DNA from 3 places in the Klebsiella quasivariicola genome. Region 3 is predicted to be linked to each of the others. Evidence: predicted binding sites of a transcription regulator. Region 3 holds the regulator's gene; each other region holds the start of a gene.
The links. The regulator PhoB, encoded in region 3, activates phosphate uptake and scavenging genes when phosphate is short. The targets are predictions, from matches to a motif close to CTGTCATAAAACTGNCNNAT.

Region 1: kdgR (DNA-binding transcriptional regulator KdgR) is a predicted target of PhoB. The motif match lies at 1,622-1,641, and genes of this name have one in related genera.
Region 2: uvrB (excinuclease ABC subunit UvrB) is a predicted target of PhoB. The motif match lies at 2,310-2,329, and genes of this name have one in related genera.

Annotation. Positions count from the first base shown of each region.
Region 1 is NZ_CP022823.1:2,124,924-2,130,074, forward strand. It holds gene htpX (protease HtpX) at 1-119, shown strand, start outside; gene B8P98_RS10625 (MFS transporter) at 185-1,555, opposite strand; gene kdgR (DNA-binding transcriptional regulator KdgR) at 1,733-2,524, shown strand; gene B8P98_RS10635 (YobH family protein) at 2,583-2,822, opposite strand; gene mgrB (PhoP/PhoQ regulator MgrB) at 2,982-3,125, shown strand; gene B8P98_RS10645 (YebO family protein) at 3,200-3,490, shown strand; partial or broken gene B8P98_RS10660 (DUF2627 domain-containing protein) at 4,080-4,151, shown strand; gene cspE (transcription antiterminator/RNA stability regulator CspE) at 4,237-4,446, shown strand; gene ftsI (peptidoglycan glycosyltransferase FtsI) at 4,634-5,151, shown strand, end outside.
Region 2 is NZ_CP022823.1:3,886,888-3,892,038, forward strand. It holds gene uvrB (excinuclease ABC subunit UvrB) at 59-2,080, opposite strand; partial or broken gene B8P98_RS19635 (hypothetical protein) at 2,491-2,700, shown strand; gene B8P98_RS19640 (ABC transporter ATP-binding protein) at 2,790-3,512, shown strand; gene bioD (dethiobiotin synthase) at 3,454-4,176, opposite strand; gene bioC (malonyl-ACP O-methyltransferase BioC) at 4,169-4,924, opposite strand; gene bioF (8-amino-7-oxononanoate synthase) at 4,908-5,151, opposite strand, start outside.
Region 3 is NZ_CP022823.1:4,319,808-4,324,958, forward strand. It holds gene phoR (phosphate regulon sensor histidine kinase PhoR) at 1-968, opposite strand, end outside; gene phoB (phosphate response regulator transcription factor PhoB) at 990-1,679, opposite strand; gene sbcD (exonuclease subunit SbcD) at 1,862-3,067, shown strand; gene sbcC (exonuclease subunit SbcC) at 3,064-5,151, shown strand, end outside.

The DNA.
Region 1 (5,151 bases), 2.2 Mb from region 3:
GCAGCATGATGGCGTTCTGCATCAACGGTAAAGCGAAATCCATGAGCGAGCTGTTTATGACTCACCCGCCGCTGGATAAGCGTATTGAAGCCCTGCGTAGCGGTGAATATCTGAAGTAATTCGTCATCTGACGCTGAAAACAAAAATCCGCAGCCCGCACGCTGCGGATTTTTTTTGCTGCCCGTCAGGCGGCGCGCGGCTGGGTCACGCGCAGACCGCTAATCAGTGCGGCAACGGTAGCCAGGATACCGGCCAGCAGCAGGGCGGTGTGGGTACCGCTGTTGCCGAGCAGGTTGAACAGCAGCGCGACCAGCGCCGCGCCGGTGCTCTGGCCGAGCAGGCGAGCGGTGCCCAGCATACCGCTGGCGCCGCCGCTACGATGGCTCGGAGCCGAGGCAACGATGGTATGGTTGTTTGGCGACTGAAACAGCCCGAAGCCGGCGCCGCACAGTGCCATGCGCCAGATGATATCCAGATCGGAAGGCGCCGACGGCAGCAGCGCCAGGCCGAACAGACCGCAGGCCATAATCAATAGACCGATGGCCCCCAGCAGCCCCGCGTGGCACTTCTCAATCAAATAGCCAGCCAGCGGCGCCATTACCATGGTCGCCAGCGGCCACGGCGTCAGCAGCAGACCGGTCTCCACTTCGCTGCGTCCCATCATCGACTGCAGGAAAAAGGGCAAGGAGACCATCGCCAGCATCTGCGCGCAGAAGGAGCAGATGGAGGTACAGATAGAAAGGGAGAACAGCGGGATGCGCAGCAGGTCGACCGGCAGCAGCGGGACGGGCATTTTGAGCTGGCGGCGAACGAAGAAAAAGCCCACCACCAGCATGGCCGCCACCTCCGCCAGCACCAGCTGCGTGGACTGCCCCTGGGCGAAACCGCTCAGGGCGGTGATCAGCAGCCCGAAGGTGAGGGCGTTCATGATGGCGCTCGGCAGATCGAAGCGGATGATTTTGCTGCGGGCGCTGTTGGGCGGCAGAAAGCGCATCGCCAGGACAAAAGCGACGATCCCGAGCGGGACGTTAATTAAAAACAGCCATTGCCATGAGGCAAGGGAGAGGATCGCCGCGGCGATAGTCGGGCCAGCCGCCGAAGAAACAGCGACCACAAAGGAGTTAATGCCCATGCCGCGACCAAGAAAGCGCTGCGGATAGATCAGGCGGATCAGCGCGGTGTTCACGCTCATCAGCGCGGCGCCGCCCAGCCCCTGAGCGACGCGGGCGAAGGTCAGCATTTCGAGGCTGCGCGACAGGGCGCAGGCCAGCGAGGTAAAGATAAACACCACCAGGCCTATCTTATAGATGCGACGATAGCCGACCATGTCGCCGAGAAAGGAGAGCGGCAGCAGGGCGATGACAATGGCGATTTGGTAGGCGTTGACGATCCAGATTGACGCCGCCGGTGAGGCGTTGAGATCGCTGGCGATGGTCGGGAGCGCGACGTTGGCGATTGCGCCGTCGAGCACGGCCATGGTCAGCCCAAGCACGATGGTCAGAATGGCGCCATAGCGTTGCGGCAGCGGCACGCCATCGGAAGAGTTTTTATCCATGGTGAATATGAGTCTTAAATGAAACGGTTTTTTGAATGATGAGTTTAGCATTGATTAATCCGCAGCATGTCGCAGATTTGTAACGAAGTGGCAGAAGAATGATTGCGGCCCAGGGGCGGCGAATTTATAATAAAAACCGGTTCTAAATTTTATAAAACAGTTACGACGAGGTGATAAATGGCAGGTGCAGATTTGGATAAACAGCCAGATTCTGTCTCTTCAGTATTGAAGGTTTTTGGTATCCTGCAGGCGCTGGGTGAAGAGCGTGAAATTGGCATTACCGAACTGTCCCAGCGCGTCATGATGTCAAAAAGCACCGTTTATCGCTTTTTACAGACCATGAAATCACTGGGCTATGTAGCACAGGAAGGGGAGTCTGAGAAATACTCCCTCACCCTCAAGCTGTTCGAGCTTGGCGCACGCGCGCTGCAGAACGTCGACCTGGTGCGCAGCGCGGATATTCAGATGCGCGAACTCTCGCGACTGACGAAAGAGACTATCCACCTCGGCGCGCTGGATGAAGACAGTATCGTCTACATTCACAAGATTGACTCGATGTACAACCTGCGGATGTATTCGCGTATTGGCCGCCGTAACCCGCTGTACAGCACCGCGATCGGCAAAGTGCTGCTGGCCTGGCGCGATCGCAGCGAAGTGGAGCAGATCCTCGAGGGCGTGGAGTATAAGCGCAGCACCGAGCGGACGATCACCAGCACGCAGGAGCTGCTGAAGGTACTGGATGGCGTTCGGGAGCAGGGGTACGGCGAAGATAACGAAGAGCAGGAAGAGGGGTTGCGCTGCATTGGTGTGCCGGTATTCGACCGTTTCGGCGTGGTCATCGCGGGGCTGAGTATCTCTTTCCCGACGCTACGTTTTTCAGAAGAACGTCTGCATGAATATGTGGCGATGTTGCACCAGGCGGCGCGCAAGATTTCTGAACAAATGGGATATAACGACTACCCGTTCTGACGCGATAGCTTAAGCCTGTGGCGACCGCGATGCTACATCGTGGTCGCCGGGCGCCGTCTTAGCCGTTATCAACCACGGTTGCGCTTTTACGCAGCAGAGGACAGCTGCTGACACCAATTACGCCGCTATTGGAATGAACATAAAGTGCGGTGCTCACACCGCGCGCGGTGAGATATTGGCACTTCAGTCCCAACCCACCCACGTTTTCTTCACTGTGGAATAATACGCCATAGCCGCTTAATAATACGCCAATCCATAAGATAGCCACCACGACAATAGTACGAATGATTAATCGCATTGATGCCTCGTTATTTGTATGATCCTTGCCGTGATTGTGACATGAACACGTTTTGAAACAAGTCGATGATTCCTAAACTTGCCTTTCGTAATACAGTTAGCCGCGGTTTAAGAAGGCCGTGTTATCCTGGCGACATAAAGTACTGATGCGGAGAGTGGAGTGAAAAAATTACGGTGGGTTTTACTGATAGTCATCATAGCAGGCTGCCTGTTGCTGTGGACTCAGATGCTTAACGTAATGTGCGACCAGGATGTACAGTTTTTCAGCGGTATTTGCACTATCAATAAATTTATCCCGTGGTAAGACATTTTTCTGACGACTGATTTCCTTCTGCGGCGTGGGTGGTAGAATGAACGCCTTCTCTTTGAGGTGGTGAAATGAGTGAGTTACTAAATCCTGGAATTTTAAATCTGGCATCGCTGGCCGTATCCGTAGCGCTGCTCCTTGTCGGTCTGTTGTTATGGTTCTTCGTCAACCGCGCCAGTTCGCGGGCGAATGAGCAGATAGAGCTGCTGCAGGCGCTGCTGGATCAGCAAAAGCGGCAGAATGCGCTGTTGCGTCGCCTTTGCGAAGCTAATGCGCCGGAAAAAGAGGACGTGGCTGAGCCGACCGTCGCCGGTAAGGCAAAAGCGGACGATGACTTTATCCGCCTGGTCGCAGAGCGCTAAGAGGCTCGACAGGTGTGCATCATAAGATGCGCACCTGCATGATAGCTGGCAGTAATATCTTATTCTTATTCCATTATTCCTTTCCCCGCGCATTATTTCCTTTTTACATGCTGTAAATAAAGTCAACTCCGTCACGTTTATTGTCGGGTTCGTGACACTGTCATCATTTTTTCATTATTAAGGTGCAGAATTAGCACTATTTTTAGTACAGCAACTAACAGATTTTATTATCACTACACTAACGCGGCTTTAGCGATTTTTCGTCTGCGGTTATAACGAATTATGCGCATCGATATTCACCATTGCGCTTGCGATGGTGGCAGTATGGCAGTTCGTATACGGACATACCTGGACGAAGCGAAGTTGTTGAGCTATGGTAAAAAAGTTGCAGTAATGAGGCAGTGTCCAGGCGATATTAGCGAAGGCTGTAGCGCCTTGCCAGGGGCGGCAAAGACGCATAAATGTGCAGGCGATCAAATGATTACCTTATAATTTGTGCGAACGATCGAGACACGTTTAAAAATGGCTTGCCATTATTTACGTAGTGTGTGATAACACGTTTCGGGTTAAACGAGGTACAGTTCTGTTTATGTGTGGCATTTTCAGTAAAGAAGTCCTGAGTAAACACGTTGTCGTTGAATACCGCTTCTCTGCCGAACCTTAAATTAGTGCCTCATGCAGTTATGTGTCAGTTTTATCTATGTAAACGCCAGCAGGCGAAGAAAACAGTCTAAGGAATTTTGCAAATGGCAAAGATTAAAGGTCAAGTTAAGTGGTTCAACGAGTCTAAAGGTTTTGGTTTCATTACTCCGGCTGATGGCAGCAAAGATGTGTTCGTACACTTCTCCGCTATCCAGGGTAACGGCTTCAAAACTCTGGCTGAAGGCCAGAACGTTGAGTTCGAAATTCAGGACGGCCAGAAAGGTCCGGCTGCAGTTAACGTAACTGCTATCTGATACAAGACCACTCTTCTTGTATAAAAGCCTCGCTTGTGCGGGGCTTTTGCGTTTTTATTGCAAAGCATGTCATTTTTACCCCTCTCGTCGCGCCTTGTTGCAAATACTCAACTTTATTAGCATTGTGTAGCAGTCTGTTTTGCTAATTTTCTGTTAAATCAGTTGGTTGCAAAACAATGCCGGAGCTATGGTGCTAAACAAAAAAACGAAGTCCGCGGCCAACTTTACCCCGATTCGCTTCGGGTTACTGTGTGTGGCTATTCTCGGTTGTCTGGGGCTGCTGTTGGCTCGCGTGGGCTGGCTACAGATAATCTCACCCGATAACCTTGTGAAACAAGAAGATATGCGATCGCTGCGCGAAGAGCCGATTGCGGTTGAGCGGGGCATGATCAGCGATCGCGAGGGGCGGCCGCTGGCGGTGAGCGTTCCGGTCAGCGCTATCTGGATTGACCCGCAGACCACCATGGAAAAGGGCGGTGTGGGCTATGGGCCTCGCTGGCAGGCGCTGGCCGAGGCGCTGCATCTGAATCTCGGGGAGTTGGCCCAGCGGGTACAGAGTCATCCGCACGCCCGTTTTCTCTATCTGGCGCGCCAGATCAATCCCGAGCAGGCCGAGTGGATTGATAAACTGCATCTGCCGGGCGTCTATCTCCGCGATGAATCGCGACGTTTCTATCCAGCTGGCCATGTGGCTGCCAATCTGCT
Region 2 (5,151 bases), 430 kb from region 3:
GGCGGGTATTGCGCGCCGGCTTTCAGCGTTGCGCCTCTGCGCACATTACGGCCTGCCGTCAGGAAGCGGCGATAAATAGCTCACGCAGCTGATGCAGCTGGTCGCGAATTTGCGCCGCCTCTTCAAACTCGAGGTTCTGGGCGTGCTGCATCATCTGTCCTTCCAGCTCATGAATTTTCTGCTGCAGCGCTTTTGGCGTCATATCCACCCCACTGAGCCCGGCAGGTTCGGCAGTCTTCGCTTTTCCGCGCCCTTTGGCTTTGGTTTTCGCCAGGCCCTGACCCAGCTGCAGGATATCCACCACTTTCTTGTTGAGCCCCTGCGGCACGATGCCGTGCTCTTCGTTATAGCGCTGCTGTTTCTCCCGTCGGCGCTCGGTCTCGCCAATGGCTTTGGCCATCGAGGGGGTGATCTTATCGCCATACAGGATAGCTTTGCCGTTGATATTTCGCGCGGCGCGGCCGATGGTCTGGATCAGCGAGCGTTCGGAGCGCAGGAAGCCCTCTTTGTCGGCATCCAGGATCGCTACCAGCGACACCTCCGGCATATCCAGCCCCTCACGCAGCAGGTTGATCCCTACCAGCACGTCAAACTCGCCCAGGCGCAGGTCGCGGATAATCTCCATACGTTCGACGGTGTCGATATCCGAGTGCAGATAGCGCACGCGCTCACCGTGTTCCTCAAGGTACTCGGTTAAGTCTTCCGCCATCCGCTTGGTAAGGGTAGTGACCAGCACGCGCTCGTTGATGGCCGTACGCAGGCGGATCTCCGACAGCAGATCGTCGACCTGAGTCGCCACCGGCCGCACTTCGATCAGCGGGTCAAGCAGACCGGTAGGCCGCACCACCTGATCCACCACCTCGCCGCCGGATTTATCCAGCTCGTAGGCCCCCGGGGTCGCCGAGACGTAGATGGTTTGCGGCGCCAGCGCTTCGAATTCTTCAAACTTCATCGGCCGGTTGTCCAGCGCCGACGGCAGGCGGAAGCCGTACTCCACCAGCGTCTCTTTACGCGCGCGGTCGCCGCGGTACATGCCGCCAATTTGCGGCACCGTGACGTGGGATTCGTCAATCACCAGCAGGCCGTCTGCCGGCAGATAGTCAAACAGGGTGGGCGGCGGCTCGCCGGGCCCGCGACCGGAGAGGTAGCGCGAGTAGTTTTCAATGCCCGAGCAGTAGCCCAGCTCGTTCATCATTTCGAGGTCAAACTGGGTACGCTGGGTTAAGCGCTGCTCTTCCAGCAGCTTGTTATTTGCCAGCAGCACCTTGCGGCGATCCGCCAGTTCCAGCTTGATCTCTTCCATCGCCTGGACGATGCGTTCCCGCGGCGTCACATAGTGCGTCTTGGGGTAAATGGTATAGCGCGGTACCGTCGACTCCACGTGTCCCGTGAGCGGATCGAACAGCGACAGGCGCTCGACCTCTTCGTCAAACAGCTCAATACGCAGCGCGATATCGTCGGATTCCGCCGGGAAGACGTCGATCACCTCGCCGCGCACGCGAAAGGTGCCGCGCTGGAAGGCCTGATCGTTACGGGTATATTGCAGCTCGGCCAGACGGCGCAGGATCGCGCGCTGATCGATTAGCATCCCCACCGTCAGGTGCAGCATCATCTTCAGGTACAGGTCCGGATCGCCGAGGCCGTAGATAGCCGAGACCGATGCCACCACTACCACGTCGCGCCGCTCAAGCAGCGCTTTGGTGGCCGACAGGCGCATCTGCTCAATATGTTCGTTCACCGAGGCGTCCTTCTCAATGAAGGTATCGGAGCTAGGGACGTAGGCTTCCGGCTGGTAGTAATCGTAGTAGGAGACGAAATACTCGACGGCATTCTCGGGGAAAAACTCTTTCATCTCGCCGTAGAGCTGGGCCGCCAGGGTTTTGTTTGGCGCCAGCACCATCGTCGGCCGCTGCAGGTCGGCAATCACGTTGGCAATGGTAAAGGTTTTACCTGAACCGGTGACCCCCAGCAGCGTTTGATGCGCAAGCCCATCCTCCAGCCCCTCTTCCAGGCGACGGATGGCTTCCGGTTGGTCTCCGGAGGGACGAAAGGCAGAATGCAGTACAAACGATTTACTCATCGATCAGAACCTGAAGAAAGATTTAGCGGCCGGTGTTTAATTCTACCCCCCGGGCCGTTTTTTGCCAACAAATTATACTGGATATTTAACCAGTATCTACTTATGATAGCGCCAGAAGCCGGCTTTTTAGCCGGCAAGTTGGGTACAAAACGCCCGCCGGGCGGAATAATCGTCCGACTGTCAGGGTTATCCCCAGAAATTTTGACCTTTTAACATTTGTCAAGCGAACGGGTGAAAGTTTTATGGCAGCAGATGACGCTTTTCTTACACCCATTGATTTTATCTAACAAGCTGATATTTAATGAGTTTAAAGAAAAGACGCCTTTCGCGTCAATTCAGCCGCAAGCCGCGCACGCTCTAGCTTACCGCAGGTTTTCTAACTCTAATACACAAGGTTATCCACAGGAATAGTGGATAACTGTCTGCAGCCCAAGACCGCCGCCGCCCGGCGCTTATCGACTTTCGCCGTAAACTGCGTGGCGAAAAATTTTTATCGAACTATTTTTGATAACTATCCGCCTAAAGCCGCTCGATTTTTGCTGCTTTTTGCACCACCCTTTAGCGTCGGGCACCGGAAAAGTGCAGCTGCGGCGCTGACGGTGCCCGATGGTATCGGCGTTTCGCGCTTTTTTCCGAGCGTTCTTTTTCCTGGCAAGAGTTTTGCAGCATCTTTCTGTCGCCCTGACGCCAGGATAAGGAGAAAACGTCCATGTTGAATTTACAGGCAGTAAATCATTTTTATGGCAACCAGCACTCGTTGTGGAATGTCGATCTTGAACTACGCCCGGGAGAGTGCATTGGCGTACTGGGACGCGAGGGCATGGGGAAGACCACCCTGGTTAACTGTATTGTCGGACACCTGCCGGTGACCAGCGGCCGCATGACCTGGCATGACATTGGCGCCCCGCCGCGGGATCTCACTCCCCTCTCCGCCCAGTCGCGCAGCGCCATCGGTATCGGCTACGTTCCCCAGGATCAACGTATCTTTTCGCAGCTCAGTGTGGAAGAGAATCTACATATCGCCCTCGCGGCCGGGAAACCGGGGGTAAACGCCAGCGGCGGCGAAATCTATGAGCACTTTCCCGAACTTTATGCCCTGCGACAGCGCAAAGGCGCCTCGCTGAGCGCCGACGATCAGTTCCAGCTGGCGCTGGCCAGGGCGCTTATCGTCCAGCCACGGCTGCTGATTCTCGATGAACCTTCGCGTGGCAGAGGGCCGCGCTGTCTGCAAAAGCTGGCCGATCTACTGCTGCGGTTGAATCGCGATATCGGCCTGACGGTGCTGCTCGCCGAGCAGCACCTGCCCTTTATCCGCCGGGTAGCGGATCGCTTTTGTCTCTTGCACCGGGGGCGTAACGTCGCCGAGGGCGATATTATGGCGCTTGATGAGCCGCTGCTGGCGCAGTGGATGACGCCGGATCCAGCGCCCTGAGGTCCAGATACTGGCCGAGATCGCCACGCTGCGCGATGTCCGCAAGCCACGGTATTTCACCGAGGAACGGCGCGGCCAGCCGCTGTTTCAGCGTCGCCAGATACTCGGCGTGACGCTTGCCCGGCGGCTGCACGTCATTGGCGATCCAGCCCGCTAAAGGCAGCCCCGCCTGGCGTACCGCCTGGGCGGTAAGCATCGCATGGTTGATACAGCCGAGCTTAACCCCCACCACCAGAATGACCGGCAGCTGCTCGCTCTGCACCCAGTCGGCAAAGGTCAGGGTGTCCGAGAGCGGCGTGAACCAGCCACCGGCCCCTTCCACCAGCACCCAGTCGGCGAGATTTTCTAACTCGCGCAGCCCACCGGAAAGCGCCGCCGCGGCGATTGGCCGACCTTCATCGGCGCTGATGATGTGCGGTGAGGTCGGCTCGGCGAAGGTGTAGGGGTTTACCTGGTCGTAGCGCAGCGCGACCCGGCTATGGCGCTGCAGGGCCAGCGCATCTTCATTGCGTAACCCGTGTGCGGTCAGGTCGCTACCGGAAGCCACCGGCTTATAGCCCGCGGTGTTAAATCCCAGCTGATTCGCCGCCTGCAGCAGCGCGCTGCTGGCGACCGTTTTACCGACTTCAGTATCGGTTCCGGTAACGAAGAAACGTTTAGTCACGTTCAATGACTCCTGTAAAAAGAGAATACGTCAGCGGGCAGTGGCCCTGCTGTTGCGGCCAGGCCAGCTGCAGTTCGCGCAGTTTGCCGCGGCCAAGCGGGGCGGATGCCCGCCCCTGGTGCAAATGGGTGGCGCCGATGCCCTTCAGCGAGCGCATAGCGCTCAGCGCATCGGTGAACGGCAGGCTAATCTGATGCACCTCGCCGGTCGCGCGCAGGCCGCTCAGCGCCGCGCGCACCGCCCTTTCGCTGAGAAAACGGTTGGCATGCGGCCGGTCGTCAACTGCCCGCCACGCCTGATTCAGTTCCGGCAGCGAGTCGGCCAGCAGCGTGGTAAACGCCACCCTACCGCCGGGGCGCACCACCCGATACAGCTCGCCGAGGGCTGTGCGTAGATCGTCGCACCACTGCACCGCCAGGTTGCTCCATGCCAGATCGACGCAGGCATCCGGCAACGGTAGCGCTTCGATATCGCCCTGCAGATAATGCTGTGCAGCATCTTGGCGTTGCGCCTGCGCCAGCATCCCGGAGGAGAGATCCAGTGCGGTAACTTCGCTTCCCGCTTCGCGCCAGTAGCGACTCATGCTGCCGGGGCCGCAGCCAGCATCCAGCACCTGAGCAAAATTGCGGCGCGCTAGCTGGCGCAGCAGCAGATCGGCGCTGCGCCGCTGCAGTTCATCATGTTGCGTATAGCCGCTGGCCGCCCGGCCAAACGCCGCGGCCACCGCCTGCTTATTCACCGTGGCCATGCAGCGCCTCCAGTAAACGGTTAATGTCCTCAGCCTGATGGGCGGCGGTCAGGGTCAGACGCAGGCGAGCGCTGCCGACCGGCACCGTCGGCGGACGGATCGCCGTTGCCCAGCAGCCGGCCTCGCGCAGACGGCAGGCCAGGCTCAGCGCCCGGGCGTTATCCCCGACGATCAGCGGCTGGATCGCGCTGACGGAATCGGTCAGCCCCAGCGATACCTCGCTCATT
Region 3 (5,151 bases):
GAAATGGCGCTGCGCAGCTGCTCTTCATTGCCCAGCACCTTAAGGTGTTCATCGACAGTAAAAAACAACGTCTGCTTATCCTGACTGAGGGTTTGCGCCTCACGCTCCACCACCCGCAGCATCATCGGTACGTCGATGCGGTCATTCATCGCCAGCGCCGGTGCGGCTTCAATACGCGACAGCGTCAGCAGCTGCTTTACTAAACCTTCCATACGCTGGGTTTGCTCACGCATGGTGTGCAGGGCTTTTTCCCGGGTCGCCCCTTCCAGCACCTGCTCCTGCATCATCTCCAGATAGCCCTGCAGCACCGTCAGCGGGGTGCGCAGTTCATGGCTGACGTTGGCGAAAAAGTTTCGCCGCGCCCCTTCCAGCTGATGCATCTGCGTCACGTCGCGCGCCACCATCAGCCACTGCTTGTCGGTGTAAGGCATCACGCGAATTTCCAGATGGCGAGCGTTATTGAGCACCAGGTTGAGTGGCTTAGAAAAATCACGCTGTTTCAGATAGTTGGCGAACTCGGGATAGCGCAGAAGGTTGAGAATATTTTGACCACTGTCGTCCGGCCAGCGCAGGTTTAAAATCTGCTGCGCGAGGCCATTACACCAGAAAATGGCCCCCTCTTCCGTGGTCAGGACGACCGCATCCGGCAGCGATTCCGCGCCGCTGCGAAAGCGTTTAATCAGGCTTCCCAGCTCACGTCGACGCTTTTTATTACGCATCTGCATCTGATGCAGACCATACAGCAACGGTTCCCAGCTACCGCGGCCAGGCGGGGGAGTCATGCTCCGATCTACCCATAGCCACCACGATAAACGCATCAAATTCCAGAAATGCCAGATCAGCAAACCGGTCACTGCCGCCAGTAAAAACCACGGCAAATGCCCCCAAAATGCCCCCAGAATCAGGGCCGGAATACACGCTAAAAAGAGCTCCAGCGCCAGCCTTTTCCATGACAGCCGTTCCAGCACGGGTCACACTCCTGTCGAAATTCAGAAACGGGCGGAGAAACGATAGCCCGTGCCGCGAACCGTTTGCACCATGCGATCATGGCCACTGTGTTCCAGCGCTTTGCGCAGGCGGCGAATATGGACGTCCACCGTACGGTCTTCCACATAGACGTTGGTTCCCCAGACGTGGTTCAGCAGCTGCTCGCGGCTGTACACTCGCTCCGGGTGGGTCATAAAGAAGTGCAATAATTTAAATTCCGTCGGTCCCATGTCCAGCGGACTTTCGCCAGTCATCACCCGGTGCGACGAGGGATCGAGGCTCAGACCCTGCATTTCAATCACCTCTTCCACCGCCATTGGCGAAATGCGGCGCATCACCGCTTTGATCCGCGCCACCAGCTCTTTCGGAGAGAAAGGCTTGGTAATGTAGTCGTCCGCGCCGGTCTCCAGACCGCGAACGCGATCTTCTTCTTCCCCACGCGCGGTCAGCATCACCACCGGGATATCCCGCGTCATCGCCTCACGCTTGAGCAGCTTAATAAACTGCAGCCCCGAACCACCCGGCAGCATCCAGTCAAGGAGAATCAAATCAGGCCAGGGTTCATTGAGTTGATTCACCGCGCTGTCATAATCTTCCGCCTCAACGGGCTGAAAGCCATTTTGCTCCAGAACAAAGCAGACCATTTCGCGGATTGGAGCTTCATCTTCAACGACCAGAATTCTTCTCGCCATTATTTACCCTGTGTTTTTTAGCCATCAGTATAGGAGTGCGGCGTCATTATGCGTCACTTTTGTGACAGATTTATGAAAAAAATGACGATCTGATGATCGGGTATTTTGAAGCACGGCGCGGACTTACCCCCCGCCGACAAATGGTATACTGCCGCCCATGCTTTTTTCGCTAGGGAAGATTTATGCGCCTCCTTCACACCTCCGACTGGCACCTGGGCCAGAATTTTTACAGCAAAAGCCGCGCCGCCGAACATGATGCCTTCCTGACCTGGCTGCTGGCCCGCGCGCAGGAGTATGAAGTCGACGCCATTATCGTAGCCGGCGATATTTTTGATACCGGCTCACCGCCAAGCTACGCTCGCGAACTGTATAACCGTTTCGTCGTCCAGCTGCAGCAGACCGGCTGTCGCCTGGTGGTGCTGGCGGGCAATCACGATTCAGTGGCGATGCTCAATGAATCGCGCGATATCCTCGCCTTTTTACACACCACCGTGGTGGCGAACGCTGGCCATGCGCCTATTGAGCTGCCGTTGCGCGACGGCACCCCGGGCGCCATCTTCTGCCCGGTGCCGTTTTTACGCCCGCGCGAACTGGTGACCAGCCAGGCCGGCCACTCCGGCCGGGAAAAGCAGCAACAACTGCTGCACGCCATCAGCGACTATTATCAGCAGCAGTATCAGCAGGCCTGCGCGCTGCGCGGCGATCGGCCGCTGCCCATCATTGCCAGCGGCCACCTGACCACCGTCGGCGCCAGTAAAAGCGATGCCGTTCGCGACATTTATATCGGCACACTCGATGCCTTTCCGGCGCAACACTTCCCCCCTGCCGACTACATTGCGCTGGGCCATATCCACCGTGCGCAGGTGGTCGGCGGCTGCGAACACATCCGCTACAGCGGTTCGCCGCTGCCGCTGAGCTTTGATGAAACCGGCAAAGCGAAATCGGTGCACCTGGTGAGCTTTAACGACGGGCGACTCAGCGCCGTAGAGACGCTGGAAGTCCCCGTTACCCAGCCGCTGGCGGTGATCAAAGGCGATCTGGCCGCCATCACCGCCCGACTGGAGCAGTGGCGCGGCGTCGAGCAGGACCCGCCGGTGTGGCTGGATATCGAAATCACCACCGAGGACTACCTGCACGATATTCAGCGTCATATTCAGGCGCTGACGGAGGATCTGCCGGTGGAAGTGCTGCTGGTACGCCGCAGCCGCGAGCAGCGCGAGAAAATTCTGCTTGGCGCCCAGCGGGAGACCCTCAGCGAACTGAAGGTGGAGGAGGTGTTTGAGCGTCGGCTGGCGCTGACCGAGATTGACGATGACAAGCGCGCCCGGCTGCATGAGCTGTTCACCCATACGCTGCATACGCTCACCGCGGAGGACGAAAACGCATGAAAATCCTGAGCCTGCGACTGAAAAACCTCAACTCCCTGAAGGGCGAATGGAAGATAGACTTTACCGCCGAGCCGTTTGCCAGCAACGGCCTGTTTGCTATTACCGGCGCCACCGGCGCCGGCAAAACCACCCTGCTCGATGCCATTTGCCTGGCGCTTTATCACGAGACGCCGCGCCTGAATAAAGTCTCCCAGTCGCAAAACGATCTGATGACCCGCGATACCGCCGAGTGTCTGGCGGAGGTGGAATTTGAAGTCAAAGGCATCGCCTACCGCGCTTTCTGGAGCCAGAATCGGGCGCGTAACCAGCCGGATGGCAATCTGCAGGCACCCCGCGTCGAGCTGGCGCGCTGCGCCGACGGCAAAATCCTCGCCGATAAGGTTTCGGATAAGCTGGAACAAACCGCGACGCTTACCGGCCTCGACTATGGCCGCTTCACCCGCTCGATGCTGCTTTCCCAGGGGCAATTTGCCGCCTTCCTGAACGCGAAGCCGAGCGATCGCGCGGAGCTGCTGGAGGAGCTGACCGGCACGGAAATCTACGGCCAGATTTCAGCCATGGTCTACGAACAGCACAAAGCTGCTCGCCACGCGCTGGAGAAGTTCGAAGCCCAGGCGGCGGGTATCGTTCTGCTGACGGAGGCCCAGCAGCAGGCGCTGCAGGAAAGTTTGCAGGTACTTACTGACGAAGAAAAAGCTCTGCTGGTACAGCAGCAAAGCCAACAGCAGCAGCTCCAGTGGCTGACCCGCCGCGACGAACTGGCGCAACAGCAGCAGGAGGCGGTCACCCGACAGCAGCGGGCCCGCCAGGCGCTGGCCGACGCCGCCCCGACGCTGGCGAAGCTTGAGCTGGCCCAGCCCGCCGCCCAGTTACGTCCCCTGTGGGAGCGTCAGCAGGAACAGGTAGCTGGTCTGGCGAAAACCCGCCAGCGGATCAACGAAGTAAATGCTCGCTTACTTGCCAGCACCGCGCAGCGCGCGCGCATTCGTCAGGGCGCCCTGCGCACCCAGCAGCAGCGTCAGGCTGAACTGACGGAGCTGGCGCAGTGGCTGACGGCCCATGATCGATTCCGCTTATGGGGCCAGGAAATTGCCGGCTGGCGGGCGCAATTTTCGCAACTGATGCGCGATAAACAGCAGCTGGCGGCTCAGACCACCCGCCTGGCCGCGCTGCGCCAGAAGCTGGCCGCTCTGCCGGCCAGCTCCCTGTCATTGTCCGCAGAGGACGTCGCGGCGGCGATGGCGCAGCAAACGCAGTCGCGGCCGCTGCGCCAGCGGCTGGTCTCGCTGCATGAACAGCATCAGCAGTTGCACAAACGCCTGCGGCAGAGCGCCGAGAACATCCAGCAGGCGCAAACGGAGCAGGCAAAACTCAATGCCACCCTCACGCAACGTCGGGAGCAATATAAAGACAAAAACCAGCACTATCTCGACCTGAAGGCGCTCTGCCAGCGGGAAGAAACGATTAAAGATCTGGAAGGCTACCGCGCGCGGCTCGAAGCGGGTAAACCCTGCCCGCTGTGCGGCGCCTGTGAACACCCGGCGATTGAACAATACGCTTCGCTGACGGTCACGGATAACCAGCGTCGCCGCGATGCGCTGGAAAAAGAGGTCGCCGCGCTGAAAGAAGAAGGTCTGCTGGTCCTCGGGCAGGTCAACGCCCTGACGCAACAGCTCCAGCGTGAGACCGAAGCGGCCCGACGGCTCACAGAGGAAGAGCAAGCGCTCACTAAAGCGTGGCAGGAGACCTGCGCCTCGCTGCAGGTCACGCGGGATATTGCGCAAGAGATAAACGACTGGATGCAGGAGCAGGCGCGCTACGAGCAGCAGCTTTATGAGCTCAGCCAGCGCCTGATGCTGCAGAGCCAGCTCAACGATCAGGAGGCGCTGGAGCGCCAGGCTCACCAGCAGCTGGAGACCACGCGCCAGGGGCTGGAGAACGCCCTGCTGACGCTGTCGCTCAGCCTGCCGGAAGAAGGCGCAGAAGCCGCCTGGCTGCACGCTCGTGAAAATGAATTTGCCCGGTGGCAGGCGCAACAGACGCAGCATGGCGTGCTCCAGGAGCAGATCGCCGCCCTGAAACCG